2 linked regions of the Desulfovibrio desulfuricans genome follow. The protein of the gene in region 1 interacts with the protein of each later gene in a pairwise test. Links are inferred from orthologs where the notes say so. Each region holds a gene or a part of one and is shown in the gene's direction. Other genes may lie near its edges.

Region 1 (7,547 bases):
CACGGCATTTTCAGCGCTGGCTGCGGAATGGCCCCGGTTAATGCGGGCAAGGGTCTGGTCATGGACCGTTTGCAGGCCCAATTCCAGCCAGAGGTCGCAATCAAGGGCTGCGAGCAGGTCGAGCTTTTCGTCATCAAGACAGTCGGGGCGGGTTCCTACGGCTATTCCAAAACAGCCGGGCAGTTGCCGAACGGTTTGGAGCAGTTGTTGCAGGCGTTCTGATGGCCCATACGTGTTGGAGAAGGATTGCAGATATGCAATAAAGCGCGTATTGGGGTCGTCCCGCAGATATATGGAGCGCCAGTAATTCCACTGTTGCAGTAGGGAATCGCCCTGTTTTGCACGGCCAGAGCCGGATCCATTGGCATTGCAAAACATGCAGCCGGAAAACGAAAGCGTACCGTCGCGGTTGGGGCAGGAGGCCCCGGCGTCAAGTGGAATTTTTTGCACCCGGCTGCCGTAGCGTTGATTATAATAAGCGGCCAGAGTATGCCAGCGCTGCATGTTTGCGTCCCTTGAAGGCTTATTTCCGCGCCTTCCGGCGGGACAAATATTTTAACCCTGCGTCCACCGTCTTGACTTCATGCCAGTTTTAGCAGAACAGTTTTCAGCCTGACGTTACCAATTCCAACAGCGCCCCCACTCCAGGCCTCTTCGCCTCGCCGGGTGCGGGAGTTGTTTCAACATGACGGTAAGGTAGCACACCAGCACAGCGAGGCAAGTTAGAGTAATGTCCAAAATTCTGGATTTCGCACTAGGATTGTTTTCCAATGACCTGGCCATTGACCTTGGCACAGCCAACACCTGCGTTTATGTCAAGGGGCAGGGAATTGTGTTGCGCGAGCCCTCTGTGGTTGCGGTCAAAAAAGACCCGCGCGGCAACAATGTAGTTCTTGCCGTTGGGCACGATGCCAAGCGCATGCTGGGCAGAACCCCTGGCAACATCTGGGCTATCCGCCCCATGAAGGACGGCGTTATCGCCGACTTTGAAGTTACCGAGGCCATGCTGCGCCACTTTATCGCCAAGGTTCACAATTCGCGGCGTCTTGTGCGCCCGCGCATCATGATTTGCGTACCTACGGGCATCACCCAGGTGGAAAAGCGCGCCGTGAAAGAGTCGGCCCAGTCCGCTGGCGCACGTGAAGTGTACCTCATCGAAGAACCCATGGCAGCGGCCATCGGCGCGGATCTGCCCATTCAGGAACCCACCTCCAACATGGTGGTGGATATCGGCGGCGGCACCACTGAAGTGGCGGTCATCTCCCTTTCGGGCATTGTGTACTCGCGCTCTGTGCGCGTGGGCGGCGACAAGATGGACGAAGCCATCATGACCCACGTCAAGCGCAAGTATAACATGCTCATCGGCGAATCTTCCGCTGAAGAAATCAAGATCAAGATCGCATCCGCCTATCCGCTCGATCCGGAACAGCAGATCGAAGTCAAGGGACGCGACCTTGTGACGGGTATTCCGCAGAATATTATCATCACCTCTGAAGAAGTGCGCAAAGCCATTTCTGAACAGGTGGACAGTATTGTTCAGGCTGTGCGCATCGCCCTGGAACAGACCCCGCCGGAACTGGCGGCGGATATTGTGGACAGGGGCATTGTGCTCACGGGCGGCGGCGCGCTACTCAAGGGCCTTGACCAACTGCTGCGCGAAGAAACCTCGTTGCCCATTACTGTTGTGGACGATCCCTTGTCCACGGTTGTGGTGGGTACCGGCAAAGCGCTGGACAACCTGCACATTCTTAAAGAAGTGTGCATCGACTAGAACCGACCTTGTCCTCGCGCCCCTGTGCGGCTGACGCAATGCCGGAACACGAGCTTCCGGTTCTGCGTCTCCGGTACAGGGGCGCGATTTATTCCGCACCGGCTTTCAGGAGCTTCCGCCTGTGACACTGCGGCGTCTTCTCCTCCTCGCGGGCATTTTGCTCATCCTGTTTCTGGGCATGTATTCCTGGAATCAGCGCACGCGCGTTCTGGACGACCTGGCCGCGAAACTGGGGCTTGAAATCACCGGCGCGGTGCTCACGCCCGTTCGTTCGGCGCAGGACGCTGCGGAAAACATGTGGGATCGCTATTTTGACCTTGTGGGCGTGCGCGAAGAAAACGAAGCCCTCAAGCAAAAGGTGGACGAACTCGAAGCGCGCCTGCTTGCCAATGGCGAAGATCTGGCCGAGCTCAAACGCCTGCGCGCGCTGGTGCAACTGCCGGTAGACCAGACATGGCGTCCCCTTGGAGCCCGCGTTCTTTCCGGCCGCATGGGCCCCAACGCCGTTCTGGACAGCATCACCATCAGCCGGGGTTACAGCACGGGCGGGCGTCCGGGCACGCCGCTGGTCACGCACCTTGGCCTGGTTGGCCGCGTTCTCAAGGCCAGCGCCCACAGTTCCATTGTGTTGCTGCTCACTGATCCCAGCAGCCGCATAGCCGTTTTTTCGCAGGAAAGCCGGGCTCCCGGCATCCTCATGGGCATGGGCACGGGCCAAAAGCTTGAAGTCAACTTTGTGCAGCGCGATGCCAAGGTCAAGCCCGGCGAAATAATCATCACCTCCGGTCTGGACGGCAAGTACCCCAAGGGCATACCTGTGGCGCGCGTACTGCGCGTGGCTCCTTCGGACTACACCCAGTTCATGGCCATCAAGGCAGAACCGCTGGTTGACCTGCAACACCTTGAAGAAGTGCTGCTGCTCGAATCCACCGGCGCGCCCCGCCCGCTGGAACCCAGCGAAGCTCCCAAAGAATTCGTGGGCCCGCCCGCGCCCAAAAGCGCCACGCCATGAGGACGCTCCGCAGCATTGCATGGTGGGCCTTTTTCATGGCCTGCGCCATTGTTTTGCAGGCGGCGGTACCGGGGCTTGATGTGCTCACGGTTGGCCTGATCATCCTGTTGCAGGAACGGGATTATAAAAATATGCTCTGGCTGCTGCCCGTGTTCATCCTGTTGCAGGAAGGCATGGGCACGCGCCCCTTCGGGGCCGTCATTGTCTGGTATGCCGCAGTCATTTTGCTGTTCAAGATGGGCCGCTGGCTGTTTGAAGTGGAAAATTTCATTTTTGTCTTTTTGCTGTCAGCCTGCCTGGGCGCCGCATACTACGCCATTGCGTGGCTCATGGCCCCTTTGCAGAACCTGCCTTTCGATGTGCAGGGAACCCTGGACACAAGCCTGATTCAGGCCATCTTTGTGCCCTTCGCCTGGCGGCTGTTGGTGGCCACCCGCCACTGGAACCCCGATGATCAGGAAAACTGACAATACCTCGCTGCTGGCGCACAAAGACAAGGCGCAGCATAAGGGCATTCGCTCCTGGCTCAAGATTCAGGTCGAGAGCGAGGGCTATCAGCCGCCGCGCGCGGGCGCAATCCTGCTTCAGGTTCTGGTGGGTCTGATGTTTTTTGTGCTTGTGGTGCGCTTCTGGTATTTGCAGGTGCACAGGGGTGAAGAGTTTGCGCGTCAGGCGCAGGACAACCGCCTGCGCATTGAGCGCATCTTTGCCCCGCGCGGGCGCATCATGGACGACAAGGGCAAGGTGCTGGCCGACAACCGCACCGCCTACGGCCTTTCCATCGTACGCGAAGACTGCCACGACATCCCGGCCACCCTGGCCCAGATAAGCGAATGGTCGGGCATTCCCCTCCAGCAGGTCTGGGACAAGTTCCGGCAGGACCGCTTCAAGGTCAAACCCTTTGAGCCTCTGCTGCTCATCACCGATATCGACTTTGACCTTGTGGCCCGCATTGAATCCGAGATTCACGAATGGCCGGGGCTTGAAATTGTGGTGCGCACCAAGCGCAGCTACCCCGAGAAAGAACTTTTCGCCCATATTCTTGGCTACGTTGCAGAAGCCAACGAGCAGGAAATGGCCGCGGACAGCGCCCTTGCCATGGGCGATCTGGTGGGCAAGCAAGGGCTGGAACTGGAGCTGGAAAAGCAGTTGCGGGGCCGCAAGGGATTGTACGATGTCGAGGTTGACGCCCACGCCCGGGTGCTTGGCAAGACCCTGCGCGATGAACCGCGCGGCGGGCACGAAATACATCTTTCGCTCGATGCGGGCCTGCAAAAGGCCGCCTGGGACGCCCTCGGCGGCGAGGCTGGCTGCATCGTGGTCATGGAGCCGGACAGCGGCAAACTGCGCGCGCTGGTGACATCCCCGGCCTACGACAACAATCTTTTTGCTGCGGGCATTTCGCAACGCGACTGGGACGCCCTGCGCACCAACAACCGCTTTCCCTTGCAGAACCGCGTTATCCAGAGCGTGTACCCCCCAGGTTCCGTATGGAAGCTGGTTATGGCCACCATGCTGCTTGAAAAGGGCGTTAACCCGCGCGAAAGCGTGTTCTGCCCCGGTCAGGTCAAGCTGGGCAACCAGATTTTCCGCTGCTGGAAGCGTGGCGGGCACGGCTCGGAAGACCTCGTGCACGCGCTCATCGACTCCTGCGACGTCTATTTCTACCAGATGGGCGACCGCCTGGGCATTGACAAGTTGGAAGAATTCGCCAAGGCTTGTGGATTCGGGCGGCCTACAGGCATTGATCTGCCGCACGAAAAATCGGGTCTTGTGCCTTCGCGCGACTGGAAACGGCGGCGTTTTGGTCGCCCGTGGACACGCGGTGAAACCTACAACGTGTCCATCGGCCAGGGCTACACCCTGGTGACACCGGTGCAGGTAGCAGTATTTGTTTCGGCCCTGCTCAACGGCGGCGATCTGCTCAAGCCCCAGCTTGTGGATGACGCCACCCGCGAAGTGCGCGGGCGCGTACCCGCCAAGCCTGAAACGCTCAAGTTTGTGGTGGAGGCCATGCGCCGCACTGCCAACGGCGGCACAGCCAAGGTTGTGGGCCGCAAGGATGCCGACATGGGCGGTAAAACAGGCACGGCGCAGGTGGTCAAACTCAAGATGGCCGCGGGCGACCGCCGCCTGAAAATGTCAGAAATGGAATACGCCCAGCGTGACCACGCCTGGATTGCCACCTGGGGTGTTAAAGACGGCAAAACCTACGTGGTTATTGTCATGGTAGAACACGGCGGCGGCGGTTCAAGTGTGGCTGGCCCTGTGGCCCGCAAGGTTTACGACTATCTTTTCGGGCCTGACCCCAACGCGCCCATGATCGTGTTGCCCGCCCCAACCGCAGCCGTAGACCCCACGGACTAGGCAACATGCGCAAAGAGCCGGCACCGCGCACAGGCGCAAACAATGTTTGCTCCAATGGCAAGAGCGCAGCCAACAATCGCAGCAAGGCCCGCCACGGGCAAGGAGTGTTGCGGTGCGCGGCACATGGACAAGCCTTTTCAGACCACCCTGCAACCACGCATTCCTGACAAGCGGACAAGCGGCATGGATAATCGCCTTTTCAGCTATATCAACTGGGGCCTTCTGGCCTGTATGCTGCTGCTCTATCTTGTGGGCGTGGGCAACCTGTATTCCGCCAGCGGTACGCGCGTGGAATCTGGCCTGGCATTCAATTCCTTTTATCAGCGCCAGCTGATCTGGGGCCTGTGCGGCGTGGTATGCATGCTGCTGGCAATGGTTTTTGACTACCGCCAGTTGCGCAACCTTGCCTGGCCTTTCTTTCTCATAACCGTCTTTCTTCTGCTGCTGGTGCCCATTGCGGGCAAAACAGTCTACGGTGCCAAGCGCTGGATTTCGCTGGGTTTCATGAGCTTGCAGCCTTCAGAAATGGCCAAGCTTTCCGTGCTGGTTCTGGTGGCGCGCCTGCTGGCGCGCGACAGCCGCCCCCTGGGCTGGAAAAATTTTTGCAGCGTGCTTTGCGTGGGCCTTATTCCTTGCGGGCTTATCATCGTTCAGCCCGATCTGGGCACTACCCTGCTCATATTGCTGATCATGGGCGGCATGATCCTGTTCCACGGGCTTAAGGGCTACGTGCTCAAAACATGCCTGCTGGTAGCGCCAGCCGCTGTGGCCTTCATGTGGTTTGTGGGTATGCACGATTACCAGCGCCAGCGCATCCTGACGTTTCTGGACCCCGGCAACGACCCGCGCGGCACAGGGTATCACATCATCCAGTCGCGCATTGCCATTGGATCGGGCGAATTGTGGGGCAAGGGTTTTCGCGAAGGCACGCAGAGCCAGTTGCGCTTTCTGCCCGAACGCCACTCCGACTTTGCCGTGGCTGTTTTTGGCGAGGAATGGGGTTTTGTGGGCTGCGTGGCTCTGGTCACGCTGTTCTGCCTGTTTTTGCTTTCCATCTTCTCAACCGCAGTTCAGGCCAAGGATCGCTTTGGCAGTACCCTGGTGGTTGGGGTGTTTTTTTACTTTTTCTGGCAGATTTTTATCAACATGGGCATGGTCATAGGCCTCATGCCGGTGGTGGGCATTCCCTTGCCCTTCATCAGCTACGGCGGCAGCGCCACGGTGGTCAACTTCACACTGCTTGGCATTGTACTCAACGTGTCCATGCGACGTTTCATGTTTAAAAGCTAACTGTAAAGCCAAAGGGGATAAACGTGGCAAAGGACGAAATAGCGTACCTCGGCTCCGATACCGTCTATGAAGGCAAGCTCAACTTCAAGGGCACTGTGCGCATTGAAGGCCGCTATACTGGCGAAATTGTCAGTGACGGTACGCTCAACGTGGGCAAGGATGCTCAGGTGCAGGGCACCCTTGATGTGGGTGAACTGCTGCTTTCCGGCCACTTCACCGGCGATGTGACGGCCAAACGCCGCATCGTGGTTTACAGCTCCGGGGTGCTCGAAGGTCAGGTTGTCACGCCCAATCTGCTTACGGAAGAAGGCGGCATCATTGAAGGCCAGATCAGCATGAAGGCCCCGGTCAAGCCCAAGGCTTAAGGGCCCAAGGCTTAGGGGGCAAAGCAAGAACGCCTGAGGGTGCGCCAAGCCGCGTTTTCTCAACGTTCGGCTTCCCTGCGCGGACAGATCGATAAGAGCCTGCGGCAATTTTGCTGCGCTGCCCAGAAAGGATCCTGCCAATGCAAGTATCCCGGCCAGCAGCCTCCTGAAATAGCGCTGCATTGGTGCACTCTTGCCTGTTTATGGCATATTCGCCGGGCCATGCCACACCACATTTGCCTGATGCAGAAAAATAGCGCATAGTTGGAACTGGAAAACGTGTTACAAACCAGATCAACAATTCATGCGCGGCAGGCTTTAATACCTGTCGAAACGCTTTCCTCAGGAGGCACCTATGGCACACGATTATTTCCGTGCGCTCAGGGATGTGGCGCTGGTTATCAACTCCAGCCTTGAGCCCCGCGAAGTTCTGCACAAAATCACCGAGCAAACCGCCGTTACCATGGGCTGCAAAGCAAGCACCATCCGTCTGCTGGACAGCACCGGACGCTTCTTGCTGCCCAGCGCCGCCCACGGCCTTTCCTCCACCTACATGCGTAAAGGCCCGGTGGAAGTGAAACGCAGCGGCCTTGACGGCGAAGTGCTTTCCGGCAAGACCATTCACCTTAAGGACGCCACCGCCGACGGGCGTTTTCAGTACCCGGAATCGGCCAAGGCCGAAGGCCTTGTTTCCGTGCTGTCCTCCCCCCTCATGGCTGACGGCAAAGCCATTGGCCTCATC
Region 2 (5,388 bases), on another replicon or contig:
ACGCTGATCACCAGAAGATCCTTGACTTCCTGCAGGACTACTACAAGAAGAACGGCATTGCCCCCATGGTCCGTATTCTTTCCAAGAACACCGGCTACAAGCTGAAGGAAGTGTACGAACTCTTCCCCTCCGGCCCCGGCAAAGGCGCCTGCAAAATGGCCGGCCTGCCTAAGCCCACTGGCTGCGTGTAGTCCAGCCGCAACATTTTGGAAAAAAGCGGAAGGGAAACCTTCCGCTTTTTTTTGCCCATACCGCCCTGCTCGGGCATGCGCCGCCCATACCGTGCGGCGCGCCCGCCGGGGCTTGCCTTTCTGGCAACATTTCATATCTTCTCATCAGCCCGCGCTACGCTCCCCTCCCTTTACGCCGGGCCAAAAAAACGGTATCGCCCTGCCATGAAAATTCGTCTGTCCCTGAAAAAATGCGCCCTCTGGTTTATGGGCATCGTTATAGTCTGCGGCCTGCTGGGCGGCGGCGCGGTGGCCATGCTTTTTTACTGGGCCTCGCGCGACCTGCCCGACCTGAACCGTATCGCCGAATACAAGCAGCCGCAGGCTACTGTCATTCTGGCGCGCGACGGTTCAACCCTTGGCACCCTCTATCACGAAAAGCGCTTTGTCATTGGGCTCAAGGACATGTCGCGCTATCTGCCCATGGCCTTTCTGGCTGCGGAAGACGACGCCTTCTACAGGCACATGGGCATTGACCCCGTGGCCATCGCACGCGCCGCCATCAACAACTTCCGCAAGGGACGCCAGGGCGAGGGCGGCAGCACCATTACCCAGCAGCTCATCAAGCAATTGCTGCTCACATCCGAGCGCAGCTATACCCGCAAGATGAAAGAGGCCATTTTGGCCTATCAACTTGAAAGAAACTTCACCAAGGATCAGATCCTTACCATATATCTGAACCAGATATATCTGGGTGAACACGCCTTTGGCGTGGAATCGGCTGCCCGCACCTATTTTGGCAAGCATGCCGCTGATATCACCCTGGCCGAAAGCGCCGTCATTGCGGGCCTGCCCAAGGCCCCCAGTTCTTACAATCCCTTCCGCAGGCCGGAGGAAGCCAAGAACCGGCAGATGTACGTGCTTGGCCGACTGCGCGACCTCAAGTGGATCACTCAGGCCGAGTATGATCAGGCTGTGGCCGAACCGCTGGTCTACTGGAGCATGCCCGAGGGCATGGGCGGTGCGGCGCAGTGGTATCTTGAAGAAGCCCGTCGCCTGCTGGTGGAATTTTTTACGGAATCAAACCTCCGCGCACTGGGGGTGGAAACCACCAAGTACGGCGCGGATTACGTGTACGAAGCAGGCCTGACAGTGCAAACCGCCATGGATCCTGCACATCAGACTGCGGCTGGCGCGGCCCTGCGCCGTGGGCTGGAAGAACTGGACAAGCGCCAGGGCTGGCGCGGCCCTGTGGAGCAGCTTGACCCGGCAAAACAGAAGGAATTTCTGGCGAAAAACCAGTTTTCTCCCCTTGATCTGGCAGGCGGTGACTGGGTGAAGGCCCTTGTGACCACCGTGGATACCAAGGAAGTCAAAGTGGCGCTGGGCCAGGGATATACGGGCATTGTGCCTGTTTCGGCCATGTCCTGGGCGCGCAAGCCCAACCCCAAGGTTGCGGCTGCCAACGCGCCAGCCATCAAAGACCCCCGCCAGGTGGTGGCGGTTGGCAATGTTATCTGGGTTTCCGCAGAAGAAATCACGGTTACGGAAACCAACGCCAAGGGCCGCAAAGAGCAGAAAACCATTCCTTTTGATCCCACTGCGGTCAAAAAGAATACCCCTATCCATCTGCGCTTGCAGCAGGATCCGCTGGTGCAGGGGGCCATTGCCTCCGTGGAACCGCAGAGCGGCGACGTTGTGGCCCTTATCGGCGGCTACCAGTTTGGCGACAGCCACTTTAACCGCGCAACGCAGGCTCGCCGTCAGCCCGGCTCCAGCTTCAAGCCTGTGGTCTATTCCACGGCCATGGACTTTGGCTTTACGCCCGCCTCCACGGTGCTGGACGCGCCCTTTGTGTATGTGAACCCCTACACCAATGAAGTGTGGAGGCCCTCAAACTACGAACACAACTACAAGGGCGAACTGCCCCTGCACACGGCTCTGGCCCTTTCCCGCAATACCTGCACCGTGCGCGTGGCGCAGCAGGTGGGCATAGCCAATGTGGTGCAGCGCGCCAAGGCTCTGGGGCTTGAACCGCATTTTCCGCAGGAACTGGCTATCAGCCTCGGCGCTGTGGCCGTGTCTCCGCTTAATCTTACGCAGGCCTACGCTGCCTTTGCCAATCAGGGGCTTGGGGTGCGCCCGCGCATCATCACCTCCATCAGCGACCCGCAGGGCCGTGTGCTCTACAGGCAGGAAGTGGAACACTGGCAGGCTGTCAGCCCCCAGAACGCCTACATTATGGACACTTTGCTCAAGGAAGTTGTCAATTCCGGCACTGGCGGGCGCGCCAGGATTGATGGGCGCATCATAGCGGGTAAAACCGGCACCACCAATGATGAACGCGACGCGTGGTTCATGGGCTTTTCGCCCTACCTCGTGACCGGCGTCTACGTGGGTTACGATCAGGTGCAGAGCCTTGGCCGCCTTGAACAGGGCGGGCGTACTGCCGCCCCCATCTTCCGTTACTACCGCAGTGAAGTGGAAGACCGCTACCCCAAGGACGACTTTGTGATGCCCGAGGGCATTGTGATGGCCGATGGCCTGGCTTTCAAGGCCGACCAGCCCATGCAGGGCGCATCTGCGACCTCCCCCACCACTGCCGATGGAACGGCAGTGGATACCTCGGAAGGCGGCGAAGACCTGATGCGCCAGATGTTCTAAGCGCAGGCCCCAGAAGCCAGACGTTTAAAGCCACAGTCACGCACGGAATTGCACCAGCCGAAAGACTATGCAGCTTCCGTGCGTGACGCGGCGTAGACAAGACCGCCCGGCAAAAGCCGAATTTCCCATCCTGCAAGCGCTCCGGCGTGGTGCAGCCTGCCCTGCGGGGCGGAGACCTCCATGAAACATCGCATCAACATGGCCGCCGGAACCGAACCGGCGGATATCCTCATCACAAACGCCAGAGTCGTTGATGTTTTTTCCGGTCTGGTGCGGCAGGATTCCGTGGCCATCGGCGACGGCGTTTTTCTGGGTTTTGGCCAGCGCGAGGCCCGCGAAGTGGTGGACGCACAAGGGGCCTATCTGCTGCCCGGCTTCATCGATGCCCACATCCATCTGGAATCCAGCATGGTCACTCCAGCGCGCTTTGCCGAGATGGCCCTGCCCCACGGCACCACATCCGTTGTGGCAGACCCGCACGAGCTGGCCAACGTATGCGGCACTGCCGCCTTGCGCTTCTTGCTTGCCAGCGCCCAGACCCTGCCCTTGAGCATTTTTCTGGCCCTGCCTTCATGCGTTCCGGCCACGCCATTTGAAGACAGCGGCGCGGTGTTGAAAGCCGAAGACCTGGCTCCCTTCATGGACGACCCGTACGTGGCCTCGCTGGGCGAAATGATGAACTACCCCGGCGTGCTCAGCGGCGATCCTGAAGTGCTGGAAAAGCTTGCCCTGAGCCGTTCACGGCGCAAGCCCGTTGACGGACACGCCCCGGCCCTGCTGGGCAGGGAACTTGACGCCTACCTGTGCACGGGCATTGCCAATACGCACGAGTGCACCACAGCTGAAGAATTTCACCAGAACCTCATGCGCGGCTGCCGCATCTTTTTGCGAGACGGCTCCGCAGCGCGCAACCTGCCCGCGCTGGCCCCGCTGGTCACGCCCGGCAACTGCCACCGCTGCGCCTTTTGCTGCGATGACCGCCACGCCTCCGAACTCCTTACTGCGGGCCATATGGACGAAGTGCTGCGCAAGGCCGTGGCCCTGGGCATGGACCCCGTCACGGCAGTGCGTCTATGTACCCTCAACGCCGCCGAGGCCGAGGGACTGCCAGGCAAGGGGGCCATTGCCCCCGGCTATGACGCCGACTGCGTGCTGGTTGACGATCTGGCATCCTTCAACGTGCGCATGACCTTTGCGGGGGGGAGGCAGATCGCCGCAGAAGGCCGCATGCTCGTCCTGCTGGCGGATCCGCCCCTGAACGACCTGACCAATACGGTGCGGCTTGCGCCCCTGCCGGATGACGTGCTTGCTCTGCCCCTGCCGTCGGGCCGCGCACGGGTTATCCGCCTGCACCCCGGTTCGCTGGTGACGGATGCCGAAGAGCATGACGTCGCCTGCACCAATGGACTTTTTGACGCCCGCCAGAACGACGGTCTGTGCAAGCTGGCAGTTGTGGAGCGCCACAAGGCCACTGGCAAGGTGGGCGTGGGCATTCTGGCAGGATACGGCCTGCGCAACGCGGCTGTGGCAACCTCAGTGAGCCACGACTCGCACAATATTGTGGTCTGCGGGGACAACGATGCAGACATGCTGGCCGCCGTGCGCCGGGTTGCCGCCATGGGCGGCGGCATCGCCGTTGCGGGCGAAGGCCGGATTCTTGAGGAGCTGCCCCTGCCCGTGGCCGGGCTGATGACCCACGAAGCCCCGGAAACCGTGGTGCGTGCGCTGGATGCCATCCACGGCCTGCTGCACGGGCACGGCATTCCGGCCAATGTGGCTCCGCTCATGGCTCTGAGCTTCATGGCCCTGCCCGTGATTCCCTCGCTCAAGCTGACCGCGCGCGGTCTTTTTTCCGTTGCCGACTGGCGCTTTGTTTCGGTAGACGCGGCAGCGCGGCTCTGAGGCATTTTTTCTGACACCTGAGGGTAGCGTCCATTGCGCAGCCCTGAAGCAGCTAATAAAGGAACCTCATGATTCCCTTCGGTACGCTTGTCGTCTATGTAACCCCCAAGGGCCGCCGCTATGTCAAACGCCTCGTTGAAGGCCAGGACTGGCACAGCAATGATGGCACCCTTGTTTCCACCGAGGTGGCGCAGGCTGACCTTGGCTCTGTGGTCTACACCAACCAGAATGTGCCCATTCAGGTGATGGAAGCCACCCTGTATGACCGCCTCAAGGGCCTCAAGCGTCAGACGCAGATCATCTACCCCAAGGATATCGCCTATATCTGCCTGCGCCTCGGCGCTGGCCCGGGGCGTACCATCATCGAGGCGGGCTGCGGTTCCGGCGGCCTGACCACTGGCCTTTCGTGGTTCTGCGGCCCCACCGGGCGCGTGGTGAGCCATGAGGCCCGTGAGGAATTCATGAAGCTGGCGCGCCGCAACCTTGAGTGGGCTGGCGTGGGCGAAAATGTGGAACTGCACAACCGCGATGTGGCCGAAGGCTTTGCCGTGACCGGTGCGGACGCGCTCTTCCTTGATGTGCGCACCCCGTGGGAATACCTCGACCATGCTCTGGCCGCAGTGCGCCCTGGTGCGAGCTTCGGCTTTTTGCT

Evidence for each region. The genes of interacting proteins can lie anywhere in the genome.
Region 2: the proteins of mrdA (region 1) and NE637_RS10685 interact in binary tests that used the Escherichia coli proteins (3 or more experiments, as listed by UniProt). The link is inferred for Desulfovibrio desulfuricans from one-to-one orthologs.

Annotation. Positions count from the first base shown.
Region 1 is NZ_JANFYZ010000004.1:54,423-61,969, forward strand. Bases 2,693-5,691 are described here. They hold mrdA (penicillin-binding protein 2), read left to right. Parts: upstream 2,693-3,233; coding sequence 3,234-5,150; downstream 5,151-5,691. Other genes in these bases: mreC (rod shape-determining protein MreC), read left to right, coding at 2,693-2,783; NE637_RS06075 (hypothetical protein), read left to right, coding at 2,780-3,250; rodA (rod shape-determining protein RodA), read left to right, coding at 5,334-5,691. Also shown: mnmL (tRNA modification radical SAM protein MnmL/YtqA), read right to left, coding at 1-504; NE637_RS06065 (rod shape-determining protein), read left to right, coding at 731-1,771; more of mreC, read left to right, coding at 1,893-2,692; more of rodA, read left to right, coding at 5,692-6,440; NE637_RS06090 (bactofilin family protein), read left to right, coding at 6,464-6,805; NE637_RS06095 (GAF domain-containing protein), read left to right, coding at 7,161-7,547. UniProt on the Escherichia coli protein: Catalyzes cross-linking of the peptidoglycan cell wall. Responsible for the determination of the rod shape of the cell. Is probably required for lateral peptidoglycan synthesis and maintenance of the correct diameter during lateral and centripetal growth.
Region 2 is NZ_JANFYZ010000008.1:28,388-33,775, forward strand. What follows is about bases 1-3,114. They hold NE637_RS10685 (penicillin-binding protein 1A), read left to right. Parts: upstream 1-395; coding sequence 396-2,834; downstream 2,835-3,114. Other genes in these bases: NE637_RS10680 (TusE/DsrC/DsvC family sulfur relay protein), read left to right, coding at 1-191; ade (adenine deaminase), read left to right, coding at 3,015-3,114. Also shown: more of ade, read left to right, coding at 3,115-4,736; NE637_RS10695 (tRNA (adenine-N1)-methyltransferase), read left to right, coding at 4,805-5,388. UniProt on the Escherichia coli protein: Cell wall formation. Synthesis of cross-linked peptidoglycan from the lipid intermediates.